Regions from separate parts of the Brevibacillus sp. NRS-1366 genome, predicted to be linked through region 2. Evidence: riboswitches for the same ligand, from Rfam matches in the RefSeq annotation. Region 2 holds a riboswitch; the other holds the start of a gene.

Region 1 (4,308 bases), on a different contig from region 2:
AGGATAGGGAGATCGCGGTAGCTTTGAATCCACTGGCTGTACATATGGCCGATAATCGTTTCCGACGTAGGGCGCAGCGCCAGCTTTTCCTCCAGCTGCTCTCCACCCGCTTCTGTCACCCATGGCAGCTCTGGATTGAAGCCTTCGATATGCTCTTTTTCTTTTTGGAAAAAAGACTCAGGAATCAACATCGGAAAATAGGCGTTCCGGTGGCCCGTTTCCTTGAAGCGCTTGTTCATCGCCTCCTGGATTCGTTCCCACAGCTCAAACCCGTCCGGCTTGAATACGATACAGCCGCGCACTGGTGTATAATCCATTAAATCCGCTTTCTTGATTGCGTCGATGTACCAGCGCGAAAAATCTTCAGCCTGTGGCGTAATCTCTTTTACAAATGCTTTTTCCTCTTTCATCGATATTCGCTCCTTTTTTGGCTTTGCCCGGACTTTTTGAATTCTCTTTTGGAAATGCAAAAATCCCCCATCCCACAATAGGGACGGAGGATCAACATCCGCGGTACCACCCTGATTGACTGAAACACAAAACGTTCAGTCCGCTCAAAAGTCCCGATAACGGTGGGGCATCCGGCATGGCTCTTCGCCAGCAGCTTGGGGGTGGGGTGCAGGTATGCCTGTGTATCAGCCTTCCAGACTAGAGCTGACTCTCTGTGACCAGGGGATAGCTGCGGGTCCTTTCATTGCCTTTATTTTTACGTAAGTCTTATTTAAATAGATATGTTAACAAGTCACGCAGCTCTTGTCAATTTGTGGCACGTACAGCGATTCGTGAGCCGAGCTTGACGTAGATCGGATAAGCAACCAAAGAAATGACAGCACCCTTGAAAATGTTAAACGGCACGATACCTACCAAGACGAGTGACCAGATGCTTGTCGCGTTGAACATTTGGAGCAGTTGCTCAATCGGCATTTGATACAGGACAGCGTAAGCAGGCAGCAAAACGTAAGCATTGGCGATTGCCATCACGATTGTAATCAAGAGCGTGCCGAGTGCAAGACCTGTCAGGAAACCTTTTTTCCCCAGGCCCAATCGCTGCATATAAATCGCTGGCAGGATAAAGCTGGCTCCCGCGATTACATTGGCAAGCTCACCGATTAAAAGGCCATCTGTATTTTTAAAGAGCAGGTGCAGCGTATTTTTCAATACCTCAATGATGATGCCTGCTATAGGACCGTACATGAGTCCCCCGATCAAGGCTGGCAGCGTACTGAAGTCCAGCTTCAAAAAACTGGGCGTCAGCGGAATCGGAACCTCCAAGTATTGCAAAATAAAGGCAACCGCAGCCAGCATCGGAATCGTCACCAGCCGTTGGGTTGAGCGCGAGCGTGAAGTATGCAGCGCTGTTTCTTTCATGTGTACCATCTCCTCAGCTTATTCTCCTTCTTGAGGAATGGCAACAGCAATCGTGATCCACACGTCCTGACGCTTTGCAAACGAACAAAAAACCCTGAGGAGACGTCGTCCTCAGGGCTAATGCAGGCGTATGACAAAAGCACGCGCAAAAATGGGTACAAGAAACAATAGGGCGGTTTTTTCAAACCCAAAGTACCCCTGCGTCCCATCCCGTTTGCACAGGCAAACAAGCACGTGTGTAAAACGTACTGTCGTCATCCTTCTCCCATCCAGACTGTACTGTCGGCTCTGGAATCGCACCAGATCCTGCACTCCGTCGCTACTTACAAGCTCGGGAGGCTCGCGGGCTTAACACGCACAAGGCATGATCACCGCCGGTCGGGAATTTCACCCTGCCCCGAAGGAATGTGTAGTTGTATAAAGCATATTATACTGCTGTTTTTTGATTTGACAATAGTGGAAAGTGGCAAAACGACACTTTCAACACGTTTTTCCGATGTTTTTAGTCGGAATAATAGTTGCCTTGACCAAAAAGAAATAGACCGCCCTTGAGTTGACAGCTCTGCGGTCTATTTCACATCCAGTATTGAGCCGCCACCTTGTGAGAAGCGACTATTGTACAGACCGTTCCGGTTGCAGCCGGGCGGTCTTTTTTTGTTACATGCCTACCTTACTCTTAAAATGCTTCCCTATATAAGGTATGCCCTACAGGGGTGCCTTGATTCTCGTCCCTATGACCCCGCTCCCCTGTACTTCGTGACACCCCAGTTCCAAACTAACAAACCGATCCCAAAAAAGATGACGGCCATCAGTGGCGTAAGTGCCGCGTACGTATACCAAACTTCTTTGCGCAAAAAGTAAGCTGCCGGATAGACACCGACAAATGCAAATGGCAGTACGTAAGTGAGTACAAAGCGAATGACCTTGTTGTACACATCCACCGGATAGCGCCCGTATTGCTGAATGTTGTAAATCATCGGGGCAATCCCTGTGCGCGAGTCGGAGAAAAAGCTGACGGCCGCGATCGCTGTGTACACTCCCCCATAGATCAGGGCACCACTAATGACAAGCCCAATAAAAATGAGCGGGTCGTACCAGTAAAAGGACAGCTTGAGCGAAATGGCCGCGTAGCCCATAATGATCAACCCTGTGATAACACCAAAGATACGGTCGGGAGCAATGGATTCCAGACAGACCTGAGCCAAGTTGTGAATCGGTCTGGTCAGGATGCGGTCCATCTCCCCGCGGATGATGTAGCGCTCGTTGAAGTCCCAGAAGCCAAAGAACATCGAGAATAGCGCATACGGAACCAGAAAGAATCCGTAGATGAAGATGATTTCGTCGCGCGTCCACTCCTTCATCATCGGAACATGTGTAAACACAACGATAATAAACACCAGATTGATCAGCTCAGAAATCAGATTAGAAACCAGATCGCCGAGGAAATCGGCCCGGTAGGCGAGCCTTGTCTTAAAATACTGACTCAGGTAGTCTGCGAAAATGCCGATGATATGCTTGATGTTTTGCATGATCTACCCTCCTTGCACGACCAGCTTGCTTTTGGCTCTGCGCCAGAGAAGCAAGATGGGAACCAGAATCACGACCATCCAGATCACCTGAAATCCGATCAGCTCCCACGCCCGGGAAGGAGTGATCGCCCCTGTAAAGATCAAGCTGGGGTAGTAGTTAATCGCCTGAAACGGTAAAAAGCCCATAACAGTCTGTGCCCATCCCGGAAAAAAGCTGATCGGCAGCACGAGACCGGACATCAGGTCGACGACGACCCGCTTCGCCCGCATCATGCCGTCATTGCGGAACAGGAAAAAAGTGAACAAACCCGTCAACAGGTTCACCTGCGTGTTGATCAAAAAGGCAAACATCAGGCTTATGAGATACAAGCCCCATCCCGTCGCAGTAGCCGGGAAGGTGAACGGTATAATCAGGCTAATGAGGAAGATCCCTGGTCCGGCGAAAAACAGAAACCGGAAAATCCCTTCCCCGAATGCCTGCGCTGTTTTCACGGAAAGATAATTATAGGGTCGGATCATTTCGATCGCGACCTTGCCCTCTCGCACGTCTTGGGCAATTTCCGTGTCGATATTGTTGAAATAAAAAGCCCGAGACATCCAGGCAATCGCCACATAAGAGGTCATCTGCTCAACTGACAGACCGCCTAGCTGCTGCTGCCCGCCGTAGATGGCTCCCCATAAAAAGTAGTACGCTCCGATATTGATCGCGTAGATGATGATGCCGCTATAGTAGTTCACCCGGTAAGCCAGCATGGTCAAAAAGCGCATGCGAATCAGTTCCATGTACAGCTTACGCATGGCTTGCTACCTCGCTGTCTGTCGAGTAAATATTGCGTACAATGTCCTCCGTGCTCGTTTCCAGAATTTTGACGTCACTGACTTCAAAAGTAGACATGACGGTGGACAAGACAAACGGCATCATTTCCTGGCTGCGCGCCACTTTTACACTGAGAGCGTAATCGTTGACCTGCTCGATCTGACAGGGCATATCCCCCAAAGCCCGGCGCAGATCCTCTGCCGATGTGCGCTTTTTCATCTGGAACGATACTTCTGTGCCATTGCCCCACTTTTCTTTCAGGTCATTTAGCAGACCGTCAAAAATCAGCTTGCCTTTGTCCATGACCAGCACGCGCTTGCATAGCGCTTCGATATCCGAGACATCATGGGTGGTCAACAGGATTGTCATATGTTCCGTCTCGTTTAGATTGCGCAAAAACTCACGGATTTTTTGCTTAACCAGTACGTCCAGTCCGACAGTCGGCTCATCGAGGAACAATAGGCGCGGCTTGTGAATCAAAGAGGCAGCGACCTCGCAGCGCATCCGCTGCCCCAGGCTTAGCTTGCGTACTGGCTGACTGACAAACGGTGTGATTTCCAGCTCTTCAATCAAGCGGTTCAGCCACTTCTCTCC
Region 2 (4,308 bases):
CCCAGCTTTACATTCGCCTCAACCGTATCGAGGCCCTCTTCTTGCAACTGATAGGCGCGGAGCTTGTTGATCAAGCCGATCCCGCGGCCTTCTTGCCGCATATACAAAAGGACACCCCGTCCCTCCGCTTCTATCTGCTCAAGTGCAGCATGCAACTGAGGACCACAATCGCAGCGATGAGAGCCAAAGACATCCCCGGTCAAGCATTCGGAATGCACGCGGACGAGAATTTGTTCATCAGGGGAAATCTCTCCTTTGATCAATGCTACATGCTCTTTTCCGTCCAGCTCATTCGTATAAGCAGCGATCCGAAAATCTCCGTACATCGTAGGCAAATTGACTTCGATCTCCCGCTTTACAAGCGATTCTGTTCTCGTGCGAAAACGAATCAAGTCTGCAATCGTAATCAGCTTGAGACCAAAACGCTTGGAGATTTCTTCTAGCTGAGGCAGTCTGGCCATGGTGCCATCCTCATTCATGATTTCGCAAATGACCCCCGCTGGAAATCCTCCCGCTAATGTAGCAAGATCGACCGCTGCCTCCGTGTGGCCAGCCCTGCGCAGCACACCGCCCGGCTTGGCGATGAGAGGAAAAATATGGCCAGGCCTGCGAAAATCGTCCGCTCCCTTGGTTTCATCCAGCATTGCTTGCACCGTGAGGGATCGCTCTTGCGCCGAGATTCCTGTGTGCGTACTCATTTCATCAATAGAAACCGTAAAAGCGGTTCCTTGCTTATCCGTATTGGCCTCGACCATCGGTTTGAGTTGCAGGCGATCTGCATGTTCCTGTGTTACCGGAACGCAGACCAGCCCCCTTCCATGGGTGACCATGAAATTGATCATTTCTGGCGTGGCTGCTTCTGCGAGGCAAATAAAATCACCTTCGTTTTCCCGATCTTCATCGTCTACGACAATAACCGCCTTGCCTTGGCGCAAATCTTCCAGCGCCTCTTCTATTAGATGAAACATGCTTCTCCCTCCTTAAATTAAACGAATCCATTCTCCTGCAAGAAAGCCAGGCTGAGTCTCGGTGTTTTGTCCCGTTGGTCTGGCGCGGGCGATCGCTGATACCCTAACAGACGCTCCACGTATTTTCCGATGACGTCCGCTTCCAAATTTACCCGATCTCCTATACGTCTATCTTGCAAGCTGGTCTCTGCCAGCGTATGCGGAATAATTGAGACCGAAAAGCTGGATTCATCGACAGCAACGACTGTCAAGCTGATTCCATCTATGCAAATAGAACCTTGCCCGATGATGTATTTCAAGAGGTCCGAGGTCGCTCCGATGCGAAACAACACAGCATTTGCATGCGGCTCGCGCGCGAGAATTGTCCCTGTACCGTCGATATGACCAGAGACGATATGCCCACCAAACCGATCACCTAATCGCATCGCTCGCTCCAGATTTACCCGTTGTCCAGGCCTTGCCAGGCGCAAGCTCGTTCTGTTCATCGTCTCAGGCATCACATCCACACTGAAGTGACGTGATGTGTGCGAAGTGACTGTCAGACAAATGCCATTGACTGCGATGCTATCGCCTATCTGCACCCCTTTCAGAACACGTTCGGCACGAATGACGAGTCGACTATCTTGTTCGTTACCCGTAATTGCCTCCAACACACCAATCTCTTCTACCAGTCCGGTAAACATACAAAACCTCCTCTCTGTTTTATCCGAATCAACTCCACTTCGGGTAACCAACGATTCGAATGTCTTGCTCTCCTATTTGTTCAATCTGTATCTCTGAAAGCGCCACTGCTTCATCCATGGTCGAAAAGCCTTTTCCTCCAAATGGCGATGGAGCGTCGCTGCCGCCGATCAGTTTGAGTGAGACATAGCTGACGACCTTTTGGACTGCCCTCGCTTGTAAAAAGGAGCCGTTGACTTCTGCTCCCCCTTCCACCAGCAATGAGGTAATCCCCCGTTCTCCCAGCTCCTCCAGCACAGCCTCCACCATCATCGGTTCAGCGACAGTGATCACGGATATGCCTTTTTTTAGGAGCGCTTCGCGTTTTTCCGTTGACGCTGATACTGTTGTGAAAATCCAGGTCAGTACTTTCTCTGTGTCTTGGACCACCCTTGCTGTCATAGGTGTGCGTAAATGACTGTCCAAAATAACGCGTATCGGCTGTCGACCATAAAGCTTTCCCTCTCGTCTGGAAGTCAATTCCGGATCATCAGCCAAAACAGTCCCGACCCCAACCAATATCGCATCGTATTGTCTGCGCAGCTCATGTACCTGGGCTCGAGCTTCACTTCCTGTAATCCACCGACTGTGACCCGTTACTGAGGCGATTTTTCCATCCAATGTACTCGCTGTCTTGACGGTAACAAACGGACGCTTTGTCGTGATGTAATGGAAAAAGACTTCATTGAGCTGCTTCGCTTCCTTTTCCAAGGTCCCGATCGTCACGTCCAAGCCGGCAGAGCGCAGCTTCTGTACCCCGGTTCCCGCCACTAGTGGGTTGGGATCCAATGTCGCGACTACGACTCGGCTAATCCCTGCAGCCACAACTGCGTCAGCGCACGGCGGTGTCTTACCGTGATGACTGCAAGGCTCCAACGTGACATACAAGGTAGCACCATCTGCCCGCTCCCCTGCCATTCGCAGCGCGTGTACCTCTGCGTGAGGCTCTCCGGCCTTCAGATGTGCACCCATTCCGACTACAGCACCATCTTTGACCACAACGGCTCCGACCAACGGGTTTGGAGATGTTTGTCCCGCTACTGACCGTGCCAGGTCCAGTGCCCACGCCATATACTTGTTGTCTTGCTCCATCTTGCTCTCCTTTCCTCGCTTGATTCCAGCCAAAGCAAAAAGCCCTGGAAACTTCAATCGTTTCAGGGCATGAGGAAAGAAGCCTTGCTTCACTCGTTTTTCGAAAAAACAAATGAAGAAAGCACACTTTATCTTCTTCCATCCGGACTATACCGTCGGCTCTGGAATTGCACCAGATCAGTCGCTTTTCCAGCATGGTCAGCGAGTCGCGGGCTTGCGACGCGGTTAGCGTCGTCACCGCCGGTCAGGAATTACACCTTGCCCTGAAGATCGTATCGTATGAAGTTACGTTGAGCTGTCTGCCTTCTTTTCCGTGGCCTCGTCCGCCGAAAATGAAAAATGCCCGAGGATAATATCTCCTCAGGGCACCTCGAAAAAAGCCTTTTTTAACCGTTTTTTGCAAAAAACAGCTAGGATGTTTTTAAAAAACATCTAAAAGACCATTCCAAATACCTTCTCCCATCCGGACTTTACCGTCGGCCTTGGATTTGCACCAAGTCAGTCGCTATCCATTTTACCAATAGCGAGTCGCGGGCTCAGACGTGCGTTCGTCATTACCGCCGGTCGGGAATTGCACCCTACCCTGAAGGCTGGTATTCAGTTATGCAAAGTATACCACACTTTTAATCAGAACTAACAGTTTTGTTTGTGATGGAAATTTATATGGAAATAACTGCTGCCTATTCCCCTAAATCCAAAGTCAGCAGCTCGCGCAAATCCGAAATAAACGCTTGCGGCGCCACACCTTGACGCTCCATATCCAGCGGATTTCCGTTATAGGCGATAAATCGTACGCGGCCATCCTGTGCCGCTTTGCCATCAATCCAGGAATCGCCGATCATCGTCCAGGCAGAAGCAGGCAAGTCAGGGTATCGCCCCAGAATATAGGTTATCCCCGCTGGCGATGGCTTTAGCGTAGTCATCTGCTCGCGCGCCACGACCTCGTCGAAATAATGGATAATCTCTGTTTCTTTCAACGCCTCTTGGGCTGCCGCATAAGCATTATTAGTCAATATAAAGAGGTAATAGTTTTGATGCAATTGCTCTAGTATTTCCGCAGCATTTGCTTCCAATACAGCTTGGTGCATCCCTGCTTTTTCGATGGCAGTCACGGCCTCCCACATGTGCGCCTCCAGCTCCGCCGTCATTTTTTCCGACCGTCTCCCGATCTCAATCAATTGCGATGCGGTATGGTTCTCCCACGAAAGCGCCGGGTCGCATATGCCGTTTTCCACCCATAGTTGAAAAATGGCCCGCTTCATCGCCAGAAAGTCGATTTTTGATTGCAAAAGGGTATTATCCATATCAAAAATGATGGCTTTGCGAAATGGTCGATTCATCTGGTACCTCCTATATGGTTAATTGCGACAAAATTGATTATTCCTATCCTAACGGTAATTGTGCCTGGGGTACAGTCCGTCTTGCTACAAATAATTCCTACTGGTGACATATTCTCCTACTTGCACGTCTTTTCATGTAGGATAGGAAATTATCGTTAAAGATCGCAGAGGTGAAAGCTCTTGCTAAG

Evidence for each region. A riboswitch is a leader RNA that binds a small molecule or an ion and turns the genes downstream of it on or off. The one in region 2 is predicted to bind FMN.
Region 1: linked by a shared signal. The riboswitch ahead of ACIFQN_RS25565 (ECF transporter S component) and the one ahead of ribD (bifunctional diaminohydroxyphosphoribosylaminopyrimidine deaminase/5-amino-6-(5-phosphoribosylamino)uracil reductase RibD) in region 2 are both predicted to bind FMN.

What each region holds. Positions count from the first base shown of each region.
Region 1 covers NZ_JBITPN010000038.1:48,980-53,287, reverse strand. The annotation lists gene proS (proline--tRNA ligase) at 1-410, opposite strand, end outside; gene ACIFQN_RS25565 (ECF transporter S component) at 757-1,368, opposite strand; FMN riboswitch at 1,622-1,777, opposite strand; gene ACIFQN_RS25560 (ABC transporter permease) at 2,100-2,897, opposite strand; gene ACIFQN_RS25555 (ABC transporter permease) at 2,901-3,695, opposite strand; gene ACIFQN_RS25550 (ABC transporter ATP-binding protein) at 3,688-4,308, opposite strand, start outside.
Region 2 covers NZ_JBITPN010000021.1:3,689-7,996, forward strand. The annotation lists gene ACIFQN_RS14225 (bifunctional 3,4-dihydroxy-2-butanone-4-phosphate synthase/GTP cyclohydrolase II) at 1-968, opposite strand, end outside; gene ACIFQN_RS14230 (riboflavin synthase) at 986-1,651, opposite strand; gene ribD (bifunctional diaminohydroxyphosphoribosylaminopyrimidine deaminase/5-amino-6-(5-phosphoribosylamino)uracil reductase RibD) at 1,680-2,780, opposite strand; FMN riboswitch at 2,907-3,055, opposite strand; FMN riboswitch at 3,228-3,375, opposite strand; gene ACIFQN_RS14240 (HAD family hydrolase) at 3,461-4,120, opposite strand; gene ACIFQN_RS14245 (hypothetical protein) at 4,301-4,308, shown strand, end outside.